One region of the Sphingomonas sp. 2SG genome, then DNA from elsewhere that is predicted to be linked to it. Evidence: riboswitches for the same ligand, from Rfam matches in the RefSeq annotation. Region 1 holds a riboswitch; the other holds the start of a gene.
What was found. A riboswitch is a leader RNA that binds a small molecule or an ion and turns the genes downstream of it on or off. The one in region 1 is predicted to bind cobalamin.

Region 1 (5,063 bases):
GACCGCGCCGCCGGTGTCGCACAAGGCGGCGAGCCGGCCGAGCGTCGAGCCCGGCACCGTCGATGTGGCGGCCAGCGCGGCGTCCTCGCGCCCGTCGGCGGCGAGCACCGCCAGCGCGATCCCCTGCGCCCGCGCCAGCGCCTCGACCTGTTGCAGGCCATAGGACCAATAGGACCGCCCGCCGATCAGCCGGATCAGTATGCCCTTCGCACCCGCCAGCGTCCGCTCGACATAGGTGTCGACCGACAGGGGATGCGCGAGATCGGCGAGGTTGGCGAGCCGCAGCGACGGCAACGGCACGCCGCCGCCGCGCGCGGCATGCCAGCCCGCGGCGAATGCGCCGAGGTCGCTGTCGGAGAAGGACAGGACGACGAGATCCGCCGGCCGCTGGCCGAGATCGCGCGGCGTCGCGGTCTCCTCCAGGCCGTGGCTCTCGCGGAAGACGACGTGCATCGTGGCGGCTCAGCCGTTCAGCACGGGTCCGATCGTCGCGGGATCGATGCGGTCGTGCTCGGCGATGACGACCAGCCGGGTGGCGCGTGCCTCGTCCGACCGCCACGGCCGGTCGTATTGCGTCCGCACCCGCGCGCCGACCGCCTGGACGAGCAGCCGCATCGGCTTGCTGCGCACCGCCGCATAGCCCTTGACCCGCAGCACGTCGGACTCGCGCGCGAGCCGTTCGATCCGCGCGACCAGATCGGCGGGATCGTCGATCTCGCCGGTTTCATGGACGAGGCTGTCGAAATCGTCGTGCTCATGCTCGTCCTCGCCGTCATGATGCGAGGGGCGGGCGGCGATGTCGTCCTCGGCGGCGGCATCGAGGCCGAGGATCACCGCGGGATCGATCACGCCGTCGGTCAGCTCGACCACCGGCACCGGCCGCGGCGCCTCGGCGGCGATCACCGCGCGGGCGGCGGCGACGCCCTCCGGCCCGGCGAGGTCGGCCTTGGTCAGCAGCACCATGTCGGCACAGGCGAGCTGGTCCTCGAACACCTCCGCCAGCGGCGTCTCGTGGTCGATCCCCGGATCGGCGGCGCGCTGCGCGTCGAGCGCGGCGACATCGGTCGCGAAGCGACCGGCGGCGACCGCCTCGGCGTCGGCCAGCGCGATGACGCCGTCGACGGTGATGCGCGAGCGGATCGCCGGCCAGTCGAACGCCTTCAGCAGCGGCTTGGGCAGCGCCAGGCCCGAGGTCTCGATGAGGATATGGTCGGGGCGCGGGTCGAGCGCGAGCAAGGTCTCCACCGTCGGGATGAAATCGTCGGCGACGGTGCAGCAAATGCAGCCGTTGGCCAGCTCGACGACATTCTCCGCCGGGCAATCGGGGATCGCGCAGCCTTTCAGGATGTCGCCGTCGACACCCAAGGTGCCGAATTCGTTGACGACCACCGCGAGCCGGCGGCCGTTGGCGTTGCGGATCAGATGGCTGATCAGCGTCGTCTTGCCGGCGCCGAGGAAGCCGGTGACGATGGTGACGGGAATCTTGGCGAGCTGTGGATCGGCCACGGATGTTCCTTCGCGAGCGCCGCGACGACGAGAACACGGTGGGGCCACATATCGCCGATGCGCGAGCGACGGACGGGCGCTTCGCATGTCGCCCGCGCCACGCACCGATGCGGGCCAACCGCATGGGTCTTCGTCGCTCAGACGGAACACCGTGCCCCGGCCATCCCCTGGACCAAAGCAAGAGCGACCCTATCGCCGGCAGGTTTCCTGGCTCGCGGGTCGTCGCTCGGGGCACGGCCTTCCCGGATCGGGCGAACCCTTGCCAGTGGCCGCCTTCCCGCGGGAAGGCATGTGTCCGTCGCTCGCCGCTTACAGTTGCAGGGACAGCCGCGGCATTGGAGCCGAGGCCCCGCACCGCATTCCCATTTACGCCCTCTTGCGAAGGGCACCGACGCGATCATGGCACCGGGAACCGGCGCCGCCGGTCGACTTAGCCGCTACCGCCGGCTTTGCCAATCGCGCAGGCGGGCGGAGACGGCGATCGCTGTGTACGGTTTCGTACATAGCCCGTTTCCGGTCGACTTGCTGCCGTTAACCATTAGAGCCCGTGCGCAGCAGGAAGGGTTCTCCCGATCCTTCGTGTGCAGTTCTCCAGGACTGTCGGAGCCGTCGCCGCATCATGCCGGCGGCGGCTCCACCCCGCTCCGTCAATGCGCCGCGAGGTGCGCGGCCTCATCCTCGATCAGCCGGCTGATCGAGCGTTGCAGCGTATCGTGCGACACCGGCTTTTCGATCACCGTCGATCCCGGCGGGCATTCGCCGCAGCGTTCGGGATAGCCGGTGACGTAGAGGATCGGGATGCGGCGTCCCTTGGCGATCCGCTCGACCGCACGGACCCCGGAGCCGTGGACGAGCTTGACGTCGGCGATGATCATGCCCGGCATGCAGCGCTGCGCCGCCGCTTCCGCCGCTTCCTGCGTCTCCACGATCTCCGTGCTGCCGGCACCGGCGAGCACCGCGGCGTCGGCGACGAACTGGCCGAACAAATAGGAATCCTCGATGATCAGCACATGGGTCATAACCGCTCCCGGCAGTATCCGGGGGCCGGCAGGCCAGAGGTGGCGACGCCGTCTCCCGAACCGGCCCCTAATGCGTCATGCTGATCTAAGTTCCTGATAGAGGTCATTTTCCCCATGTTCGACGGGCGATGCGTCCGGTCCCCGGCACGGTGCGTTGACGCCGCGCACGAGGAGAGAATGATGACCGACACGACCGATCAGAATGGCCCCGCCGAAAGCTACGGCGACCTGCCGATCCAGCCGACCGGATCGGGTGTCGCCGATCTCGAGATCGCCTATGAGCAGATGAAGCTCGCCGAACAGGCCGAGGCGGATGTCGGCGCGGTCGCGGTGACGCCGACCGATGCCAGCGACGCCGCCGCCGAGAGCGCCGCCCACCCGAGCTGAGCGACGGGACGGCGCTTGCGAGGCAGCGGCGGCACGGTGCCGCAAGGAGAATGACGATCTTCCACCTGATCTTTGCGACGCCGTCCCTGTACGTCATCGTCCGTTGGCTGCTGCCGCTGTCCCTGCCGCTCTGGGCCAAGGGCGGCGTCGCGGCGACGCTGCTCGCCGCCTCGCAATACCATTTATGGAGCCGCCTCTCGTCGGGGTCGGTGTTTGCGCCGGAATTCCCGCGCGCGATCGTCATCCTGTTCAACTGGGCCTTCGGCGCCATCCTGTTGCTCGCGCTGCTGCAGATCGTGCTCGATCTCGGCACGCTCGCTACGATGGTGGTGCGGCGCGAGGTGGTGGGGGCGCCCGATGCGGCCCGCTATGGCATCGCCAGCGTCGCGGCGCTGCTCGCCGCGATCGGCGTCGCCGGGGCGATCCGCGTGCCGCCGGTGCGCGACATCACCGTCGCGGTGCGCGACCTGCCGTCGTCGTTCGACGGCTACCGGCTGGTACAGCTCACTGACCTGCATATCAGCCGTCTGTTTCCGCAACGCTGGACCCGTGCCGTCGTCGATCGCACCAATGCCGCGGGGGCCGACCTGATCGTCGTCACCGGCGACTTCATCGACGGATCGGTCGACATGCGCCGCGCCGACGTCGCCCCGCTCGCCGGATTGCGCGCGCCCGATGGCGTCTACGCCATTCCCGGCAACCACGAATATTTCTTCGATTACGGCGGCTGGATGCGGCACCTCGCCGGGCTCGGCTTTCGCATGCTGCCGAATGCGCATCGCGTGCTGGCGCGTGGCGGCGACGGGCTGGTGCTCGCCGGGGTCACCGACGCCTCCGCGCCGTCGCATGGCGAGCCCGGCCCCGATCTCGACGCCGCATTGTCGCGCCGCCCGCCGGGCGCGCCGGTCCTCCTGCTCGACCATCAGCCGCGCAATGCGCGTCGGGCGGCGGCGCGCGGGGTCGCGCTGCAACTGTCCGGCCACACGCATGGCGGGATGATCGTCGGGCTCGACCGATTGTTCAGGCCCGCGAACGGCGGCTTCGTGTCGGGCCGGTATGCGGTGGACGGCATGACGCTCTACGTCAGCAACGGCACCGGCTTGTGGCCGGGCTTCGCGCTGCGCCTCGGCCGCCCGCCGGAGATCACCCGGATCACGCTCCGCGCCGCACCGGGCGGAGGCTGAGCTACAGACCGAGCTTGTCGAGCGCGGCGGCGAGTTCGGCGTCGATCGCCGCCGCTTCGCCCTTGGGCGTGAGACGGTTGAGCGCGGTTTGCACGCGGGTCTGCGCGACCTGGAGCGTCTTGTAGCGCACCTCGCGCGTCGCATTGGTCCGCCACGACGGGCTCTCGCCGAGCAACGCCGCCCATTTCGCTTCTTCGACGGCGAGGATCGCCAGCGCCAGCCGCAATCCGTCGCGCCGGCCGCGGGCATAATCGTCGGAAGGGGGCGGGGTCTTCAAACCGGGGCCACGCCGTCGGCGTTGACCAGATCCGGCCCGACCAACGTGCCGACCAGCCGCACCCGCTTCTCGACCAGATCGACCGGCGTGCGATGGAGTTCCAGCTCGAACCGTCCGCCCGAATCGCGGCGCAGGTAGAAGGCGCCGCCGTCGCGGATCAACGTGCCGGTTTCATCGACCCGGGTTCCGATTGCGATCATAAGGAATTGGGCCTCGTGCTGGGATGCCGGAACAGGCGGCGGGGGAGAGCCGAAGGCTCGATCCCCCGCCCAACCGGTCGGGCCGTTGCCGGTCTTGCCGGCGGCTCCTCTCCTGCCGTTTCTGTTTCGATCCGCCCGGACACGGTAACTGGAACCTGCCGGAGATCGGGACAAAAAGAAAGGCCGATCGAAACGACCGGCCGTAAAAGTTTTTAGGAGAGGATGCCTGAAAGGCACGCTCTTTGTGCAGCGCAGCACCCGATCTCGCAAGTGCAAATGGTAGCGCTCAACATGCAAAGTTTGCAATCGCACGAAGGCGGCGCTCCGGGACGGTCAGTCGCGCTTCTTGCCTGAGTTGGCGAACAGCACCGCTGCCGCCACCGCCGCGGAGCCGATGCCGACACCGATGATCCGCATCGGCCAATGGCTCTTGGTCGACGGATCGCGCGTGTTCGCGGCGGCATCCTGTTGCGCCTTGGCCGCGGCGGCC
Region 2 (5,063 bases), on a different contig from region 1:
CTCAACCTGCTCGACAATGCCGGCCGCTATGCCGATCCCGGCACGCCGATCCGCGTCGAGGCGCGCCATCGCTACGGCGTCATCCTGCTGTCGGTCGAGGACGAGGGGCCGGGCCTGCCGCCGGGGCGCGAGGCGGAGGTGTTCGACACCTTCCGCCGCTTCGCCGGTTCGGATCGCGCGATCGGCGGCACCGGCCTGGGGCTGGCGATCGTCAAGGCGTTCGCCGCGGCGATGGGTCTCGGCGTCGAGGCCGCGAACCGGCAGGACCGGCCGGGCGCGCGCTTCAGCCTGTCCTTTCCGGCGGCATTGATCGTGCGCGACATGGTGGAGGAAGGCGACTGATGGCGGCCAAGATCTTGGTGGTGGACGACGAACAGCCGATCCGCCGGCTGCTGCGCAACACGCTCGAACGCGCCGGCTATGCGGTGGTCGAGGCGATCAACGGCCGCGAGGCGCTGGCCGCCGTCGCCGCCGAGGTTCCCGACGCGGTGCTGCTCGACCTCGGCCTGCCCGATCGCGACGGGCTCGAACTGGTGCCGCTGATCCGCAAGGCGGGCGACGCGGTGATCCTCGTCGTCTCGGCACGCGACGCGACCGATCAGAAGGTCGCGGCGCTCGATCTCGGCGCCGAGGATTATGTCACCAAGCCGTTCGACGGCGAGGAATTGCTCGCCCGGCTGCGCGCGGCGCTGCGCCACCGCGGCATCGATGCCGCGGCGACGAGCGTGATCCGCCGCGACGGGCTGGAGATCGACCTCGACCAGCGCCTCGTCCGGCGCGGCGGCGAGGCGTTCCACCTGACGCGCAAGGAGCATGACGTGCTCGCGGTGCTCGCCCGCCACCCCGGGCGGGTGGTGACGCACCAGCGAATCCTCGCGGCGGCTTGGGGCGGCGACGACGATCCGCGGGTGGAATATCTGCGCATCGTCGTGCGCAACCTGCGCCTGAAGCTGGAAGAGCCGAACGCGACCGGGAGCGTGATCGCCAACGAACTGGGCGTGGGATATCGGTTGCTGGTGGGGTGAAAGAGGGGGGCGACCGTTCGCCCTGCGCTCGTCGAAGGGCAGGTGAGTCTCACCGTGCTTCGACAGGCTCAGCACGAACGGGTCAGGGGCGGATCAGTCCCTCCCCGGAAACGGCTGCAACGGCAGCACCATGCCGGCGGCGACGAAATAGACCTCGCGCATCGCGGCGGCGATCTGCTGGTTGAGCCGGCCGGCGGCGTCGCGGAAGGCGCGGCCGAGCGGATGGTCGGGGACGATGCCAAGGCCGACCTCATTGCTGACGACGAACAGCGGCAGCGGGGTCGCGGCGAGCGCGGCGAGCAGGGCGTCCGACCGCGCCGCGACGTCGTGCTCGCCGAGCATCACGTTGGTCAGCCAGAGCGTCAGGCAGTCGATCAGGATCGCGCCATCCTCGATTGCGGCGACCGCCTCGGGCAGCGCGAGCGGGCATTCGACGGTCGTCCAGCGCGTGTCGCGGTCGGCGCGGTGGCGGGCGATCCGGTCGGTCATCTCGCCGTCCCACGCCTCGGCCGTGGCGAGATAGTGGAGCGGGCCGGCGCAGCGCTCGGCGGCGGCCTGCGCCAGCCGGCTCTTGCCCGAGCGGGCACCACCCAGGAACAGCGTCTTGGCTGCGATCATCTTGCCTTCGTCTCCGCGGGGTTCTAGGGGCGCCGATGCGACAGGTTCCCAGAGATGGGATGAAAAGGGAACCCGGAAGCGAGCCTTGCAGCTCGTCAGCCGGGGCTGCCCCCGCAACTGTGACCGGCGAGCCCTGCTCCCCGCGCGCCACTGGATCATCCCGATCCGGGAAGGCCGGGCAGGGCGACGACCCGCGAGCCAGGAGACCTGCCCGTCGCGGTTGTCCTTCGTCCGGACGGGGTGTGCCGGCACGATCGAGGATTTCCTCGCGAGACGACGATGTTGGGGGCGTTGCGCGGCGGACAGACCGGTTCCGGCGAAATCGCGGTGCGTGCTCCCGTTGTTGCAACGAGGGGGAAACCATCGTGAAGAACTACGCCTGTCTCATCCTGCTGCCGTGCATCGCGGCCGCGACACCTGCCTTCGCCCAGACCGCGCAATCGACCAGCGGCCTCGAGCAGGTCGCCGACGCCGGCAGCGACATCCTCGTCACCGCCAATCGCGAGGCGCGACCCGCGTCCACCGTCGGCCAGGCGGTGACCGTCCTCGACACCGCGACGATCACCCAGCGGCAGGCGGTGGTCGTCGCCGATCTGCTGCGCCAGACGCCGGGCGTCAGCGTGACGCGCAACGGCGGCGTCGGCACCGCGACCTCGGTCAACATCCGCGGCGCGGAGAGCGACCAGACCGTCGCGCTGATCGACGGGATCAAGCTCAACGATCCCTCGTCGCCGGGCGGCGGCTTCGACTTCGGCGGGTTGCTGATCGGCAATATCGCGCGGATCGAGGTGCTGCGCGGCGCGCAATCGGTGCTGTGGGGCAGTCAGGCGATCGGCGGCGTCGTCAACCTCATCACCCGTCAGCCGACCGAGCAGGTCGCGGTCAACGCGCGCGTCGAGGGCGGCTGGCACGAGACCGGGCAGGGCTTCGCCAACGTCTCGGGCAAGATGGGGCCGGTGTCGGCGAGCCTGGGCGGCGGTTATTACACCACCGAGGGCATCTCGGCCTATGCGCCCGGCACGGAGCGCGACGGTTATCGCAATTATGCCGCCAACGGCAGCCTCGGCATCGCGTTGGCGCCGACCGTCTCGGTCGATGTGCGCGGTTTCTATTCCAACGGCCGTACCGATATCGACGGCTTTCCGCCGCCGACCTTCGCCTTTGGCGATACGCGCGAATATGGCACGAGCGAGCAATGGACGGCCTATGCCGGACTCAATGCGGCACTGTTCGACGGCCGGTTCCGCAACCGATTCGGCTATGCGCATACCGATACCGACCGGCATAATTACGATCCCGACGGCACGCCGACCGAGACGTTCGCCGGCAAGGGGCGCAACGACCGGATCGAATATCAGGGCGTCGCCGATCTGAGTTCCGCGGTGTTCGCCACCTTCGGCGCGGAGCGCGAGGTGTCGCGCTTCACCACGGCGAGCTACGGCGGGCCGGCGACCCGGGGGCGGGCGCGGATCTTCAGCGTCTACGGCCAGCTCGCGGTGACGCCGGTCGCCGGGCTGACCGCGACCGGCGGCGTGCGCCACGACGACCACAATATCTTCGGCGGAGCGACGACCGTCTCGGCCAGCGGCGTCTATTCGCCCAACGATGGCGCGACCGCGTTCCGCGCGAGCTATTCCGAGGGGTTCAAGGCGCCGACCCTGTATCAGTTGCAGAGCGAATATGGGAATGCGCGGCTCAACCCCGAACGCTCGCGCGGCTGGGACGCGGGCGTGGCGCAGAAGGCGCTCGACGGCGCCGTCGAGGCGAGCGCGACCTATTTCCGGCGCACCTCATTCGACCTTATCAATTTCGTGTCCTGCGACACGTCCGTGGGGATTTGCGCCGACCGGCCGTTCGGCACCTATGACAATGTCGCGCGGGCGCGGGCGCAGGGCGTGGAATTCGCGCTGACGCTGCGCCCGGTCGAGGCGCTGACGGTCAGTGCCGCCTATACCTATCTCGACGCCAAGAACCGCTCGACCAGCACCGCCGATGCCGGCCGCGACCTGGCACGACGGCCGGACAATAGCGTGTCGGTCAACGCCGACTATCGCTGGCCGTTCGGGCTGACCACCGGCGCGACCGTCACCGCGGTGGGGGACAGTTTCAACAACGCATCCAACTCGCAGCGGCTCGACGGCTATGTCGTCACCGATGTTCGCGCGTCCTTCCCGATCGTCGATCATGTCGAGGTCTATGGCCGGATCGAGAATGCGTTCGACCAGCGCTATCAGACGATCCTGCAATATGGCCAGCCGGGGCGCGGCGCCTTCGGCGGCGTCCGCCTGACCTATTGATGATCGACCCGCGCGCCCCTGTCTCGCATCCCTGGGCCACCTTTTGCGCCCATGGCGGGCGGGTGGCGGCGGCGCGCGCGGCGTTCGGCGGCGCGGACTGGATCGACCTGTCGACCGGCATCGCGCCGTGGTCTTGGCCGGTCGACACGCTGGCGGGGCTCGATCGCCTGCCCGAGCCGGCGGAGATTGCGGCGCTGGAGGCGGCGGCGGCGCGGGCGTTCGGCGTCGCCGACCCCGCGCAGGTCGTCGCGGTGCCGGGGACCGATCTGGCGATGCGGCTGCTCGCGCCGCTGATCGGCGCGCGCGCGCCGGCGGTGCGCCATCCCGGCTATGCAGGCCATCGCGCGGCATGGCCGGAGGCGGAACTGGTGGCGGAGGGGCCGGGCGACCACGACCTGTTCGTGCTGGCGAGCCCGGCCAATCCCGACGGGCGCGTCGCCGACCCGGTGGATTTGCTGGCTGCGCCGATGACGTTGGTGCTCGACGAGGCCTATGCTGATCCCGCGGCTGGTCTGTGCCCGCACGCGTCGGACCGGCTGATCGTGTTGCGCTCGTTCGGCAAATTCTACGGCCTGCCCGGCTTGCGGCTCGGCTTCGTGGTGGCGGGCGCGCGAATCGCCGGCGGGCTGCGTGCGATGCTCGGCGACTGGCCGGTGTCGTCGCCGGCGGTCGCGATCGGCACCGCCGCCTATCGCGATATCGCGTGGCGGCGTGCGCAGGCGAGCCGCATCGTCGAGACGGGCGCGCTGCTCGACACGGTGCTGCACGAGGCCGGGCTGGCGCTGGCCGGCAGCGCGCCCTTGTTCCGGCTGGTCGCCTGCAACGATGCCGCGCGGCTGTTCGGGACGCTCGCGCATCATGCTATCCTGACCCGCCCCTTCGCCGACCGGACCGACCGGTTGCGCATCGGCCTGCCGCGCGGCGCGGCGGCGCTCACCCGCCTCGCCGCGGCCCTCGAGGAGTATCGCTGATGACCGACGACTATGCCCGCCACAACGCCCGCATGGCGAAGGTCGCCGCGGCGCGCGAGAAGATGCAGGCGCGCCGCACGCTCGAACGCGGGCTGCTGATCGTTCACACCGGCAACGGCAAGGGCAAGTCTTCCTCTGCTTTCGGGATGGCG

Region 2: another riboswitch for cobalamin. It lies ahead of FFS23_RS16545 (TonB-dependent receptor plug domain-containing protein); the one in region 1 lies ahead of cobW (cobalamin biosynthesis protein CobW).

What each region holds. Positions count from the first base shown of each region.
Region 1 is NZ_SCMZ01000032.1:38,459-43,521, reverse strand. It holds partial or broken gene FFS23_RS13545 (cobaltochelatase subunit CobN) at 1-453, opposite strand, end outside; gene cobW (cobalamin biosynthesis protein CobW) at 463-1,506, opposite strand; cobalamin riboswitch at 1,687-1,914, opposite strand; gene FFS23_RS13535 (response regulator) at 2,154-2,525, opposite strand; gene FFS23_RS13530 (hypothetical protein) at 2,706-2,912, shown strand; gene FFS23_RS13525 (metallophosphoesterase) at 2,963-4,096, shown strand; gene FFS23_RS13520 (hypothetical protein) at 4,098-4,373, opposite strand; gene FFS23_RS13515 (DUF5818 domain-containing protein) at 4,370-4,573, opposite strand; gene FFS23_RS13510 (hypothetical protein) at 4,907-5,063, opposite strand, start outside.
Region 2 is NZ_SCMZ01000050.1:18,126-23,188, forward strand. It holds gene FFS23_RS16530 (DUF4118 domain-containing protein) at 1-342, shown strand, start outside; gene FFS23_RS16535 (response regulator transcription factor) at 342-1,025, shown strand; gene cobU (bifunctional adenosylcobinamide kinase/adenosylcobinamide-phosphate guanylyltransferase) at 1,119-1,640, opposite strand; cobalamin riboswitch at 1,669-1,872, shown strand; gene FFS23_RS16545 (TonB-dependent receptor plug domain-containing protein) at 2,009-3,940, shown strand; gene FFS23_RS16550 (aminotransferase class I/II-fold pyridoxal phosphate-dependent enzyme) at 3,940-4,911, shown strand; gene cobO (cob(I)yrinic acid a,c-diamide adenosyltransferase) at 4,911-5,063, shown strand, end outside.